3 regions of the Micromonospora sp. CNZ286 genome follow, and region 3 is predicted to be linked to each of the others. Evidence: riboswitches for the same ligand, from Rfam matches in the RefSeq annotation. Region 3 holds a riboswitch; each other region holds the start of a gene.

Region 1 (4,901 bases), 1.6 Mb from region 3:
CGGCGCGACGCTCGCCCTGCACCTGGCGGTCACGCGTACCCGCGAGCTGGCCGCCGAACTGGCCGGCTACTACGGCCACGACTGCCCCATAGTCGTGGTGCACCGGGTGTCGCAGCCGCAGGAGCTCATCCTGCGCGGCACGCTGGCCGACATCGGCGGCCGGGTCGAGCAGGCCGGTCTGCGACAGGCAGCGGTCATCCTGGTCGGCCCGGCGCTGGCCGGGGACGTCCGTGGCGGCGAGTCGTTCCTCTACTCGGCCGGTCGCGAGCGCCGCGTGCGCGGCTGATCAGGGCACGAAGCGCGGGCTCCAGACACGTCCGGCCGCGGTGACTCGCGTCGCCGAGGCGCCGATGATCAACAGGCATTTCATGTCGATGCTGCCGGGGTCCAGTTCGCCGAGCGAGGTGACGGTGAGACTCTCCCCGGCCCGGCCGATGTCGCGGCCCACGACCACGACCGTCCGGGGGGACTTGTGCTCCAGCAGCACGGCCCGGGCCTGCGCGACCTGTTCGGTGCGTGAGCGTGAGCGCGGGTTGTAGAGGGCCAGCACCAAATCCGCCTCGGCGACAGCGCGCAGCCGCTTGACCACGACCTCCCACGGCTTGAGCCGGTCCGACAGGCTCATCACCGCGAAATCGGCCCCGATCGGCGCGCCCGCGCGCGCCGCGACCGCCTGGACGGCGGAGATCCCGGGTACGACACGGATGGCGACGCCGGCGTAGCGGGGGTCCTCCGCGGCCTCGAACACCGCCGACGCCATGCCGAAGACGCCCGCGTCACCGCCGGAGACGACCGCGACGCGCTCACCGGCGAGCGCCAGTTCGAGCGCCTGCCGGGCCCGCTCGAGCTCGACCGTGTTGCCGGAGGCGTGGCGGACGAGTCCGGGGCGCTGCGCGACGCGCTGGACGTACGGGCCGTAGCCGACGACGTGGCCGGCCTCGGCGAGCACCTGCGACGCCTCGGGGGAGAGCCACCGATCGGGACCGGGGCCGAGGCCCACGACGACGACCTCGGCGCCGGGATAAGGTTCGGTGACCCTGGTGGCCGGGAGGTCGTAACGGGCCACTCCGGGCCGGGTGTCGCCGGGGACCAGCACGATCGAGAAGTACGGCACCGTGGCGGGGTCCACGTCGGCGACAGGCAGTACCCGCTCGGCGGTCATCGACGCCCGTTCGACGTACCAGGAGCCCTCGACGCGCCCGGCCTGCTCGAGCGCCGAGCGGACCTTGGTGAACGTCCGGCCCAGCTTCATGATCACCGCCCCGTCGGTGTCGGCGAGACGCCGGGCCAGCTCGGGCTCGGGCAACGTTCCCGGCAGCACGGTCAGCACGTCGGTCTGCCGGACCAGCGGCAGGGCGGTGGTGGCGGTGGCGGCGGCGAAGGCGGGCACACCGGCGACGACCTGCGTGTCGAACTCGCCGGCGAGCCGGTCGTGCAGGTACATGAACGAGCCGTAGAGCATCGGGTCGCCCTCGGCCAGCACGACCACGTCGCGGCCCGCACGAAGGTGGGCCCGCAGCCGCTCGGCGGCTTCGGCGTAGAAGTCGGCCATCGCCCCGGCGTACCCGCCCGGGTGCTCGGTGCTCTGGGTCGTCACCGGATAGACCAGCGCCTCCTCGATCACGTCGTCCGGGAACAGCCCGGCAGCGATGCGGCGCGCGTTGGACTGTTTGCCGACACCCTGGTGGTAGGCGATGACCTGGGCCGCGCCGATCAGCCGGGCGGCTTTGAGCGTGATCAGTTCGGGATCACCCGGGCCGACCCCGACGCCGGACAGCCGCCCGGTCACTCCGCCTCCCGGGCGAGGGCGTTGAGCGCGGAGGCGGCCATCGCCGAGCCGCCCCGGCGCCCGGTCACCACGAGATAGGGCACGTCGAGGCCGGGGGCGTCGGTGGCGAGGTCGATGAGCGCCTGCTTGGACTCGGCGGCGCCGATGAATCCCACCGGCGTACCGATGATCGCAGCTGGTCGTGGCGCGCCGTCGCGCAGCATCTCCAGCAGGTGGAACAGGGCCGTGGGGGCGTTGCCGAAGGCGACGACCGCGCCGGCGAGGTGGTCGGTCCACAGCGACACCGCCGCCGCCGACCGGGTCGTTGCCCACCGGTGGGCAAGCGCCGGGACCTCGGGTTCGTGCAGAAAGCAGCGGACCTCGTTGTCACGGGGCAGGCGGGCGCGGGTAACGCCGGCGGCGACCATGTGCGCGTCGGTCAGGATCGGCGCCCCCGCCTCCAGCGCCCCGCGGGCGGCGGCCACCAGGCCGGGGTGGATCACCAGGTTGCGGGTGAGGTCGGTCTGGCCGCATGCGTGGATCATCCGCACCGCGACCTTCTCGGCGTCGGCCGGCACACCCGAAAGATCGGCCTCGGCACGGATGGTGGCGAACGAGGCGTCGTAGATCGCCGCGCCGTCGGTGACGTAGTCGTAGCGGCGTGCCGGTGTGGTGAGACTCATGCGTTCTCCAGATCGGGGACGAGCAGGGTGCGGTACGGGGTGACGACGATCTCGCCGGCGCCGAGCGCGCGGATCTCCTCCAGCAGGGGAGCGTCCACTCGGCCGCCGGAAGCCGCGAGGTGCGCGGTGACGCGGCCGTCATCCTGAACGATCCTGCCCAGCGCGGGTGGAGGTGTGCTCACCCGGGTCCGCTCGGCACGGTCGAGTACGGTGCCCAGCAGCGCGGCGCCGGCGCCGGGCAGCTCGTCGACGTGCCAGGGTGAGTCCGGCCGGTCACCCGCGAGCCCGGCGAAGCGTACGGCGAGCCCGGTCAGCGCCGCGGCGGCCTCGTCCAGCCGGATGACTGGCCCCCACGCCGAGGTTCCGGCGCGTAGCTGCGCGGTGTCCGAGTCGAGCGCCACCAACCCCAGGTCCAAGTCACGGCTGACCAGATCACCGCGGCCGTCGTCAAGCACGAACAGGAACCGTCCGGTCAGCGCGGTGAGCCGGGGCTCGGCGCGCAGCCGTGCGTCGAGTCCGGCGACGACCGGGTGTAGATCGGCCCGGCCGCCACTGCGTCCGGTCAGCGGTGAGGCGAGGATGTTGCGGACCAGCTCGTGCGACGTGGACGGTACGAGCCCGGTCGCGATGACGTCGGCGACGACGGTCTCGGGCAGCCGCCCACCGTCGTGCTCGAGACCGCGCACCTGCAGGTTGGCGCGGCTGGTCAGGTGGACCGCGCCGTCGCCGTGCGCACGGGCCACCTCCACGAGTGCGCACAGCGCCGCAGTCGGCACGATCCCGCCGGGGACGCGCACCCGCACGAGCGCGCCGTCGTCGGCGATCCATGGGCGCAGCAGGCCGGGACACAGGTCGCGGCGGGTCCTCTCGGTCACGGCGACATGGTGCCAGAGCCCGTCCCCGGCGACACCGGCTGTCGGTGCTACCGTCGTGATGCCAGTCAAACTCAGCCATGAGCCAGGGAACCCGGTGCGAATCCGGGACTGACGCGCAGCGGTGAGGGTGACGGGCGGGGCACGACGCCACTGGACCCACGGTCTGGGAAGGCGCCCCGTCCGGTTGATCCCGAGTCCGAAGACCTGCTGGCCGCAGATCCGTCTGCGACACGTGCCCATCCAGGCCTCGCGCACAGGCCCCGGACGAAAGAAGACCCCGTGTCCCGATCGCACCGGATCACCGGCTCCTGACCCCGTGAGCGTCCTCGTTCACGTCGCGACCGCACTGACGGACGCCGCGTCGCCGGTGCTACGCGGGCAGGCCGAGGCAGCCGGCGCCCGACTGGCCTTCCTGCAAGCCGGCGAGCCGACGCTGACCCATGTGCTCGACCTGCTGCACGCCGAGGGCGCCCGGGAGGTTCGCCTGGAACCGGTGAGCACCGACGACCTGACTTTCGCCCGTTCGTGGGTGGGACGCGTGGCCGGCCACTGGCACCGTCAGCAGATCGACCCGCCGGTCATCCGGTTCGGCGAGCGCGCGATCACCGGGCACGAGGCGCCACTCACCTCACCGGCCTGGGACACCCTGCCGCCGTACCGCCATCATCTACTGCTGTGCCGCGGCCCGCGCTGCAGTGCCCGCGGCGCGGACGAGACCTATCGCGCGATCGTGGGCGCGCTCGTCGAGCAGCAGCTCACCGACGCCGACGTCCTCATGGCCCAGACCGGCTGCCTGTTCCCGTGCAACCACGGACCAGTCGCCGTCGTGCACCCCGACGGCACCTGGTACGGGCCGGTGCGACCCGGCGACGCGGCACGCCTCGTCGGCGAGCACCTACGCGCCGGCCGTCCGGTCGGCGACCTGCGCCTCGGCTCCCGTGTCACCGAAGGAGAAACATGACACGCATCGCCCTGCTGTCCACCTCGGACACCGACCTGCTCTCGGCGCGGGCCAGCAACGCGGACTGGTCCTGGGCCAACCCTGCCCGGCTCACCGGCGAGCGCCGCGACACCCTGACCACCGAGGCCGACGTGGTCGTTCTGCGGGTGCTCGGCTCGCCCGAGGACGTACGCGACCTCGCCGCGCTGATCCGCGGCACCGGCCGTCCCCTGGTCGTGCTCGGTGGGGAACGGACGCCGAACGCCGCGTTGATGGGGCTGTCGACCGTCCCGATCGGCGTCTGCGCCGAGGCGCACCGCTACCTCGCCGAGGGCGGCGCGGAGAACCTGCGCCAACTGCACGCCTTCCTGTCCGACACCGTGCTGCTGACCGGCGAAGGCTTCGAACCGCCGGCCGTGCTGCCCGAGTGGGGAGTCAGCCGGCAGCCGGCCCCGGACGCCCGGCCCCGCGTCGGAGTCCTGTACTACCGGGCCCACGAGGTGAGCGGCAACAACGCGTTCGCCCACGAACTCGCCGATGCCATCGACACCACCGGCGTGGCCGCCGGCGTACCGATCTACGTCTCGTCACTGCGGGCGGCGCCCGAGGAGTTGTACGCCGAACTCGCCACCCTG
Region 2 (4,901 bases), 1.6 Mb from region 3:
TGCGGGATGCGGCCGAGCAGGACCACGTCGCGGACGGTCAGGTCGAGGTCGGTCTCGGCGTGCTGGGCCAGCAACGCGATGCGCCGGGCCAGGGCAAGGCGCCGCAGCCGAGTCACGTCGTCGCCTGCGAGTGTGATGTTGCCGGTATCCGGGCGCACCAGGGCGGCGACGGCCCGCAGCAGGGTGGTCTTGCCGGAGCCGTTCGGGCCGAGCAGCCCGACCAGGCTGCCCGCCGGGACGGTGCCGGTGACGTGGTCGAGGATGCGGGCGGCGGGCACCGCCCACGAGACGTCGGAGATCTGAAGCATCAGCCGCGTACCTCCCGGCGGCGCAGGATCAGGAAGAACGCCGGCACCCCGACCAGTGCCGTCAGCACCCCGACCGGCAGCTCACGCGGTTCGAAGACGGTGCGGGCGGCGGTGTCGACCCAGGTCAGGAAGATGGCGCCGGCGAGCACGGCGACCGGTAGCAGCCGCCGGTGGTCCGGTCCGGTGATCAGGCGGGCGGCGTGCGGGAGGATCAGCCCGACGAACCCGATCGCGCCGCTGACCGCGACCAGCACGGCGGTCAGCAGGGCGGTGCCGACCAGCAGCAGCCACCGCAGCCGGTTCACCTCGACGCCGAGGCTCGCGGCGGCCTCCTCACCGAAGGCGAAGGCGTTGAGGGTACGGGCGTGCCAGCCGACCACCGCCAGCACCACGACCAGCACCGGTACCGCCCAGCCCAGGGCCGTCCAGTCGGCGCGGGCCATCGACCCGGACAGCCAGAACGTGATGCTCTGCGTGGCGTGCGGGTCGGCCACCCAGATGATCACGAAAGAGGTCAGTGCCGCGCACAGTTGTCCCACCGCGACCCCGGTCAGCACCACGCGCGTCGGCGACAATGCCCCGAACCTCCCGGCCAGGCCCACGACCAGCAGGAACGCGACAAGGGCGCCGAGGAAGGCGCCGCCGGTCAGCGCGGCTACGCCACTACCGATGCCGGCCACGACCACCAGGACCGCGCCCAGCGACGCCCCTGAGGAGACCCCGAGCAGGTACGGGTCCGCCAGGGGATTGCGGGTGACGGTCTGCATGACCGCACCGGCCGCGGCCAGGCCCGCCCCCACCGTGGCGGCGCCGAGAACCCGGGGCAAACGTAGGTCCCAGACGATGTGGTCGCGCAGCAGCGGCACGTCCGAGTTCGCGAGTCCCAGGTGGCCGGCGACGACCGTCCACACCGTCCCGACAGTCAGGTCGGCCGGGCCGATGGTGACCGCGACGGCCACCGACAGCACCAGACCGGCGACCAGAGCCAGCACGAGCGCGGCCAGGCCGACCGCCCGCACCGGGCGGTGGGTGCGCACCGGGGCGGGCCGGGTGGTGACGGCGGTCAGCTCGGGGCCCCGGACGGCAGCGCGGCGATGCCCTGGGCGAGGGCTTCGACGCCGAGGACGTTGCGGACACCGGCCGTGGTTGACGAGAACGGGATCACCACGTACCACTGCTGTTTGACCGCGGGCAGGTCCTTGAGGGTGCGGTGCCCGGCGAGGAAGGTCTTCTTCTGCGCGGCGGGATCCCAGCTCGCGTCGACGAGCACGATGACCTCGGGGTTGCGGTCGGTGACGGTCTCCCAGCTTGTGTCGCCCCAGCTGCCGGTGAGGTCGGCGAAGGCGTTGGTGACCCCGGCCGCCGACATGATCATGTTGGGGGCGCCGCAGCAGGCGCCGACGCTCGGGGCGTCGCTGCCGCCGTCCCACCACATGACCTTCACGTTGCGGGCGGTGCCTGCGGCCGTGGCGATGCGGCCCTCGTGGTCGGCGATCAGCTTCTCGCCGCGGTCGCTCACCCCGAAGATCGCCGCGAGCTCGCGGATCTCGGTGAACACGTCGCCGATGGCGAGCTTCGCCTGCCGGGTCTGCGCCGGGCACCCGGCAGGGGAGATGTAGGTGCCGACGCCGAGTTTCTGCCAGTCGGCGCGGTCACCGACCCCCTCGTCACCGAACGCGCTGTTGTACGACGCGTACACGAAATCGGGTTCAGCCTCGAGCAGCTTCTCCTTGGTCGGGTACTCCTTGGCCAGCACCGGGATCTTAGCGTAGGCGTCCGCGTAGGCGGGCAGGATCGTGTCGTCGAGGTAGGCCGTGCCGATCATCCGATCTTGCAGGCCCAGGGCCAGCATGATCTCCGTGGCGGCCTGGTTCATGGTGACGACCCGCATCGGTGGCGCCGCGATGGTCACCGGGGTGCCGCAGTTGGTCACCGCGACCGGTCCAGCGGACACCGCCGGTGGTGCGGCAGCAGGCTTGGCATCGGCGCCGCAGCCGGTGAGCAGCACAGTGGACAGCAACAACGGCGCGGCAACGCGCCAGGGCATGGGGAACCGCACAGCGGGACCGCCTTCCAACACCTCGTGGACGGGGACGAACGTGCCGTGGCCGGTCTCCTGGCTGACGGGACAAGCAACCGCCGGCCGGCCTTCCCAGGCATCTCTGCCCAGTGACCTCGCGAAACGACGAGGGCCGACGGTCTCCCGATCACAGTGGCGAGGGCCGCGCCGGCATCACACCGGCTTCCCGAACACCACGGCGTCCCCACCATAACGGCCCGCGCTCGCCGCGGATCCGGTCCGGGCACCCGCTGTGGGAAATCCGACGCGCCGGACCGGCCTCGGCGTGGCTGTCGGCCCGCAACCCATCCGGCTCCTTTCTCGTGCGCGGTGGCTGGGCGAGGGCACGTGATCGACAGTGAGCGCCGTGGCTGAGGCTGAGCAGCAATACGTGAGCGCAGGTGCGAGGCCACGTCCGCCGGCGACCGGCTCCTCGGTCGTGGGCATGAGGCCGGCGATGCAGACGTCGAAGAGCTCGACGAGCGAGCACGGTACTTCGCGATCTGGATCGCCATCCGACCTGCGTTGCCGACGGCGCCGAGGACAAGGACGCGCTGGCCCGCGGTGAAGTTGATGCGGCGCGTCAGCGCGATCCAGGATGACATCGCCCGGGTTCATGGCGGTGGCGATCCGCACCGGGTCCACGCCGTCGGGTAGAACCACGCTGCGCGAGGGTCGATCAGGGTGCGTTCGGCGAAGGTTCCAAGGGGCGTATCGTGCAGGACCACGCAGCGGACGTTGCCCTTCTCGTCGCGTACCACGCCGTCCACGCCGGGGACGAGCGGGAAGATGTTGTTGCTGGTCCCCGGCGATCGGCATCTGGGCGGCGACCAGTGCGCTGGGCTTCGCCGCCGGGCCGCCGATCGGCGGACTCGTCCTGGCTCACCTGCCCTGGGGTGCGATCTTCCTGGTGAACGTCCCGATCGTGGTGATCTGCCTGCTCGCCGGCCGGATACTGGTCCCGGAATCGCGGGACCCGACCGGTGGACGCCTCGACCTGGGCGGGGCGACGCTGTCCACCGCCGGCCTGACCGCGATCGTCTCCCCGGGTTCCGCCCACGTCCCCGCCGGTCAGGTGGCCAGGCGCAGGTGACGCCGCTGCCGCAGCCGCACCGCGACAGCCCGCCACGACCAGCAACGTGAGCGCGGCAGCGAAGGCCAGCCCGTCGGTCAGGCCTGCCTCCAGCTCGCGCAACGTGGTGGAGCGGTAGGTGGACGGCGAGCGACGCCGGTCCCGATCCGGGCCGGCGTCGCTCGCCGTCGGGCTCAGAGTGTGGTTTCGCTGGTGAGGCCGAAGTAGTCGTGCCATTTGGTGCTGGGGGCGAATGTGGTGCCGGTGGAGAGTGCGACGTAGATGTCGTTGGTGGTGCCTTTGGTGAAGACGATGAGGTCGTCTTTGCCGTCGCCGTTGGCGTCGGCGAGGTAGGGGAATTCGCCGGTTAGGCAGAAGAAGTCGTGCCACTTGATCGTGGTTCCGGCGAAGGTGGTGCCGGTGGAGGTGGCGGCGTAGACGTCGGCGTCGGTGTTGCAGGTGAAGGTGACGATGTCGTCGCGGCCGTCGCCGTTGATGTCGCCCACCCGGGGCTGCTCGGCGCCGACGGCGAACAGGTCGTGCCATTTCTGCGGTGCCCCGAAGCCGTTGCCGGTGGACAGGGCGACGATGACGTCGGCGGCGGTGGCGGGGCCTTGGGTGAAGGTGATGATGTCGTCGCGGCCGTCGCCGTTGACGTCGCCGAGGGCGGGGAACTCCCCGGCGATGGAGAAGTAGTCGTGCCATTTCACGGCGGTGCCGGTGAAGGAGGTGCCGGTGGACAGGGCGACGTAGACGTCGGCGTTGGTGTCGTGGGTGAAGGTGATGATGTCGTCGCGGCCGTCGCCGTTGACGTCGCCGACGGCGGGGACTTCGGTGCCGGGGGCGAACCAGTCGTGCCATTTCGCGGATGCGGCGAAGGATGTGCCGGTGGACAGGGCGACGTGGACGTCGGCGGTGGTGCCGTGGGTGAACACGATCGCGTCGTCGCGTCCGTCGCCGTTGACGTCTCCGGTCAGGGGGGTCTCTCCGGACAGGGCGAACCAGTCGTGCCACTTCACCGACGTGCCCGCGAACGACGAACCCGTCGACGTGGCCACATACGCGTCGGCCAGCGCACCGTGGGTGAACGCGACCACGTCATCCCGGCCGTCACCGGTGAAATCCGTCGGCGAACCACCGAAATAGCGGGCGGTCGGGCCCCCGCCACCCTGGTTCACCAGCGAGAGGTAGTAGTTCCAGTTCCAGTTCGGTCCCGGGTCGGTGTGGTCGTTGCCCGGGATCTCGTTGTGCCCCTTGATGCCGGTGCGGTTCTTCGGGATGCCGTACTTGTCGCACAGGTAACGGGTCAGCGCGGCCGAGGAACGGTACATCGCGTCGGTGAACCAGGCCGGGTTGTCGACGTACCCCTCGTGCTCGATGCCGACGCCGTACGCGTTGCCCGACCGGGCGTGGTAAGCGGTGTCGCCCTCGCGGACCATCTGAGTGATCTCGCCGTTGCTGG
Region 3 (4,901 bases):
AGCGCCTCGTCGTCGCTCACGGCGGAGACCACGCCGGAGACCGGGGCGAGCACCGGCGCGACGGTGGCCTGCTGGATGCGGGTGGCGGGACGGGAACGCAGGTAGTAGGTGGTCTTCAGCCCGGCCTTCCAGGCGTACAGGTACATCGAGGAGAGCTTGCCGATGGTCGGCGCGCTCAGGAACAGGTTCAGCGACTGGGACTGGTCGACGAAGGGCGCCCGCGCGGCGGCCAGGTCGATCAGCGCCCGCTGCGGCAGCTCCCAGGCGGTGCGGAACAGCTCCCGCACCGGCGCGGGCAGCTCGGTGATGTCCTGCACCGAGCCCTCGGCCCGCTTGATCCGGTCGCGGACCTGCGGCGTCCACAGCCCGCGCGCCTTCAGCTCCCGCACCAGGTACGTGTTGACCTGGAGGAACTCCCCGGACATGGTCTCGCGCTTGAACAGGTTGGACACCTGCGGCTCCACGCACTCGTAGCAGCCGGCGATGGAGGCGATGGTGGCGGTCGGCGCGATCGCCACCAGCAGTGAGTTGCGCAGCCCGTGGACGGCGATCCGCTCGCGCAGCGCCGCCCACCGTCCGGCCTGCGCCGGCTCCGCGCCCCACAGGTCCGGGTGCAGGTCACCCTTCGCGGCCCGGGTCTGCGGGTACGCCGGATGCGGCCCGAACCGCTCGGCCAGCCCGGCGGAGGTCTCCAGCGCGGTCAGCAGGATCTCCTCCTGCACGCGGGTGGACAGCTCCTTGGCCTGCGCCGAGTCGAACGGCAGGCGCAGCGTGAAGAACGCGTCCTGCAACCCCATCAGCCCGAGCCCGACCGGCCGCCAGCGCGGGTTCGACGCCGCCGCCTGCTCGGCCGGGTAGTAGTTGATGTCGATGACCCGGTCGAGGAACACCACGGCGGTGCGTACCGTGGCGCGCAGCCGCTCCCAGTCCACCCCGTCGGCGGTGACGTGGGCGCCGAGGTTCACCGAGCCGAGGTTGCACACCGCCGTCTCGGCGTCGTCGTTGACCTCCAGGATCTCGGTGCACAGGTTGGACAGGTGGATCACGTTGCCCGGCTCGCCGGTCTGGTTGGACAGCCGGTTCGCGGCGTCCTTGAACGTCATCCAGCCGTTGCCGGTCTGCGCGAGCGTACGCATCATCCGCCCGTACAGGTCCCGGGCCCGGACCGTGCGGACCGCGTTCTTCTCCGCCGCCCGGTACGCGGCGTCGAACGCCTCGCCGTACAGGTCGGGCAGCTCCGGGGCGTCGGACGGGTCGACCAGCGACCACTCGCCGTCGGCCTCGACCCGGCGCATGAACTCGTCCGGGATCCAGTTGGCCAGGTTGAGGTTGTGCGTACGCCGCGACTCCTCGCCGGTGTTGTCCCGCAGCTCCAGGAACTCCTCCACGTCCGGGTGCCACGGCTCCAGGTAGACGCAGGCCGCGCCCTTGCGCCGGCCGCCCTGGTTGACCGCGGCCACCCCGGCGTCGAGCGTCTTGAGGAACGGCACGATGCCGTTGGAGCGCCCGTTGGTGCCCCGGATCAGCGCGCCCCGGCCACGTACCCGCGACCAGGAGATGCCGATGCCGCCGGAGAACTTCGACAGCTTCGCCACCTGGTGGTACCGCTCGTAGATCGAGTCCAGCTCGTCGCGCGGCGAGTCGACCAGGAAGCACGACGACATCTGGGTGTGCCGGGTGCCGGAGTTGAACAGCGTGGGGGAGCTGGGCAGGTACGCCAGGCTGGACATCAGCCGGTAGAAGCCGACCGCCTCGCCCGGGGTGCGGGACAGCCCGCAGGCCACCCGCAGCAGCCAGTACTGCGGCGTCTCCACCACCAGCCGCGACTGCGGGTGCCGCAGCAGGTAGCGGTCGGCCACCGTGCGCAGTCCGAAGTACTCGAACCGCAGGTCGCCGTCCGGGTCCACGGCGTCGTCGAGCTTGCGGGCGTGCCGGGCCACGAACGCGGCCGTCTCGTCGCCGATCAGTCCCAGCCCGTGCGCGTAGGCGATCGACTGGCTGAAGCTCGCCACGCCCTGTCCGCGGACCTCCTTGTCCACGTACGCGGCGAGCAGCCGCGCCGCCAGCTTCGAGTACTGCGGCTCCTCGCCGATCAGCTCCGCCGCGGTCTGGATCGACAACCGGTCCAGCTCGGCGGTGGTCGCCCCGTCGTAGAGCCCGCTTATCGTCTTGGTGGCCACCCGCAGCGGGTCCACCTCGTCCAGGTCGGCGACCCAGCGCTCGACCGCCCGGACGATCTTGTTGACGTCCACCGGCTCGGTGTCGCCGTCCCGCTTGCGTACCCGCATCGCCGGGCGGCGGGCCTCGGACCCGGCGGTCCCGGACGGGGGACTCTCCTGTACGACAGTCATGACCTCTCCTCGCTGTCACCGTCTGGAGACGGCGGGAGACGCCAACGGGCGCGGCGCACGGCCGGCCCGGCTGCTGGCGTCGGTCGTCCCGCGCGACCTCCGGCCGCCGTACGCGGAGGCGTACGGCGCGCTGGCAGGTCTTCGGACTCGCGGGCCCGACCGGGGTCGCCGGTCGCCTACCGGCCGTCGCTTCCCAGGCCGGTGGCCCAGTGCTGTTGACGGCTGTCGTTCCCACTCACCGCTGCGGGGCAGTCCCGGATTCCCACCGGGTTCCCTCTTGCCTCGGCCCCGCCCCGGAGGGCTCGGCCGAACCAGCTGCGGCACCACCATATATGGCGGTGAGGGCTTGCGTGCAACACCAGATGTCGTGTCGGCGTGTCGGAATGATCTCACTGTCCACAGTGCCTACCCCCGATTCCGGCGCGACCCGGCGGGCGCGATACTCGGCGGTATGGGGAATACCGGACGCCGCTGGGCGTGGGTGGCGGTCCTGCTCGTCGGCGTCGGGCTTCACCTGCTGGTGCTGGAGACACTCGCCGGCACCGGGACCGTCACGTTCGTCCCGGCGCTGATCGTGCTCGGCGCGTGCGTCGCGCCCGCCACATTCCTGGCCTTCGCCCAGGGACGGCCGGCCCGCCGCCCGGTCCCCGGCTCCGTCGTCGGCGTCGCCGCGCTCCTCGGCGGCGTGGTCGGCGTGGTCGCCGCCGGCTGGCTGGAGTACGGCACCCTGCACCGCCTCGGCGTCCTGCCGATGGCGCTCGTCGGCCTGGCCGAGGAGACCGCCAAACTGATCGTGCCGGCCGGCATCCTGCTGCTGTGGCGGCGGCACCCGTCCCCGGCGCAGGGCCTGGTGATCGGCGTGGCCTCCGGCACCGGGTTCGCCGCGCTGGAGACCATGGGCTACGCGTTCGCCGCGTTCGTCGGGTCGGAGGGCAACCTCGGCGCGGTCGAGCGGACGCTGCTGGTACGCGGTCTCACCGCGCCCGCCGCGCACCTGGCCTGGACCGGGCTGACCGCCGCCGCGCTGTTCACGTTCGCCGCCGCGCCCGGCGGCCGGAAGCTGGCGGCGTTCCTGCTCACCTTCGCCGCCGCCGTCACGCTGCACACCTGCTGGGACACGTTCGGCACCCAGCCCGCGTACGTGTTCATCGGCGCCGTGTCGCTGGGCTGGGTGCTGCTGCGCCTGCACCTGGACCGCGAGCGGCCGCCCGCGTCCGGGACGCCGGCGGAGCCGAACCGGGACCGGCCTCATGATCATCGCCAGTTCGCCGAGGTGGCGGGGTCGGAGCACTTCTGATGCCGCCACTTCGGCGTGATGGAGTCGATCAACCGGCCCGGGCATTGCCGACGCCCCACCGCGCTCCGCCACTCGCCCCGGTACGCCTCAGCCGGCGGCCAGCCGGACGCCGAGCGCGACGAAGGCGACAGCGCAGAGCCGGTCGACGCGCCGTGACCAGCGGCTGTCGCCCCACCGCCTGGCGAACCGCCCGGCGCCCACCCCGAGCGCCAGGTCCACGGCGAGCTGCACCGCGACGAACAGCACGCCGAGCAGCACCAGCTGCGCCGCCACCGGGCCCGCCTCGGGCCGGACGAACTGCGGCAGGAACGCCACACTGAACAGGATCATCTTCGGGTTGAGCAGGTTCGTCAGCAGCCCGCGCCGGAACGCCCGCCCGGCACCGCCGTCCGGCCGGTCCGCCGGGGCGCCGGGCCGGCCCGTGCCGCGCAGCGCCCGCAGGCCCAGCACGATGAGGTACGCCGCACCGGCCCACCGGATCGCGGTGAACAGCACCGGGGACGCGGCGATCAGCGTGGCGAGCCCGGCCACCACGGCGGCGACGTGCACCGCCTCCCCGGCGGCGACCCCGAGCGCGGCCACCGCGCCCGCCCGTGGGCCGTACCGGGTGGCGTTGGCGAGCACGAACATCATGTCCGGCCCCGGGGTGAGCATGAGCACCACGATGGCGGCCAGGTAACCCGCGAGCGTGGCCGCCGACAGTCCGAGCACCGGTCAGCCCTCCCCGGCGCCGTCGAGCAGCGCCCGGCGCAGCGCCAGCCGGTGTTCGCGCCGGATCTGCGCCTCCCGGTAGCGCCGCCGGTCGCCGTCGGTCTCGGCGTGCAGCGGCGGCACCGGCCGGGGCTGCCCGTCGTCGTCCACCGCCACCATCACCAGGTGCGCGGTCGCCACGTCCACCGGCGGCACCGCGCGGTCCCACCGGTCCGCGCTGACCTTCACCGCCACCTCCATCGAGCTGCGGCCGGCCCAGGTGATCCGGGCGTCCACGTGGACCACGTCCCCGACGCGTACCGCCCGAAGGAACGCGGTCTCGTCGATGGCGGCGGTGACGGCCGGGCCGTCGGAGTGGCGGGCGGCGACCACACCGGCGACCGAGTCGATCAGGTTGAGGATGCGCCCGCCGTGGACCGTGCCCATCAGGTTGGTGTGGTGCTGGTCCATGATCTGCGACAGGGTCAGGTGCGAGGCCGACGGTGGTCGGCCGGTGAGCGTGATGGTGTCGGGCACTGTGCGGTTCCGTCCTCGCAGAAGCG

What was found. A riboswitch is a leader RNA that binds a small molecule or an ion and turns the genes downstream of it on or off. The one in region 3 is predicted to bind cobalamin.
Region 1: linked by a shared signal. The riboswitch ahead of FHX31_RS09915 ((2Fe-2S) ferredoxin domain-containing protein) and the one ahead of FHX31_RS17065 (ribonucleoside-diphosphate reductase subunit alpha) in region 3 are both predicted to bind cobalamin.
Region 2: linked by a shared signal. The riboswitch ahead of FHX31_RS09830 (ABC transporter substrate-binding protein) and the one ahead of FHX31_RS17065 (ribonucleoside-diphosphate reductase subunit alpha) in region 3 are both predicted to bind cobalamin.

Annotation. Positions count from the first base shown of each region.
Region 1 covers NZ_JACHIZ010000001.1:2,131,491-2,136,391, forward strand. The annotation lists gene FHX31_RS09895 (cobalt-precorrin-4/precorrin-4 C(11)-methyltransferase) at 1-286, shown strand, start outside; gene FHX31_RS09900 (precorrin-2 C(20)-methyltransferase) at 287-1,789, opposite strand; gene FHX31_RS09905 (precorrin-8X methylmutase) at 1,786-2,451, opposite strand; gene FHX31_RS09910 (sulfite reductase subunit beta) at 2,448-3,326, opposite strand; cobalamin riboswitch at 3,372-3,552, shown strand; gene FHX31_RS09915 ((2Fe-2S) ferredoxin domain-containing protein) at 3,643-4,287, shown strand; gene cobN (cobaltochelatase subunit CobN) at 4,284-4,901, shown strand, end outside.
Region 2 covers NZ_JACHIZ010000001.1:2,116,314-2,121,214, reverse strand. The annotation lists partial or broken gene FHX31_RS09840 (ABC transporter ATP-binding protein) at 1-308, opposite strand, end outside; gene FHX31_RS09835 (FecCD family ABC transporter permease) at 308-1,327, opposite strand; gene FHX31_RS09830 (ABC transporter substrate-binding protein) at 1,372-2,355, opposite strand; cobalamin riboswitch at 2,398-2,581, opposite strand; partial or broken gene FHX31_RS09825 (MFS transporter) at 3,170-3,409, shown strand; gene FHX31_RS09820 (N-acetylmuramoyl-L-alanine amidase) at 3,634-4,901, opposite strand, start outside.
Region 3 covers NZ_JACHIZ010000001.1:3,750,112-3,755,012, reverse strand. The annotation lists gene FHX31_RS17065 (ribonucleoside-diphosphate reductase subunit alpha) at 1-2,351, opposite strand, end outside; cobalamin riboswitch at 2,468-2,682, opposite strand; gene FHX31_RS17060 (PrsW family glutamic-type intramembrane protease) at 2,803-3,648, shown strand; gene FHX31_RS17055 (LysE family translocator) at 3,736-4,359, opposite strand; gene FHX31_RS17050 (acyl-CoA thioesterase) at 4,363-4,875, opposite strand.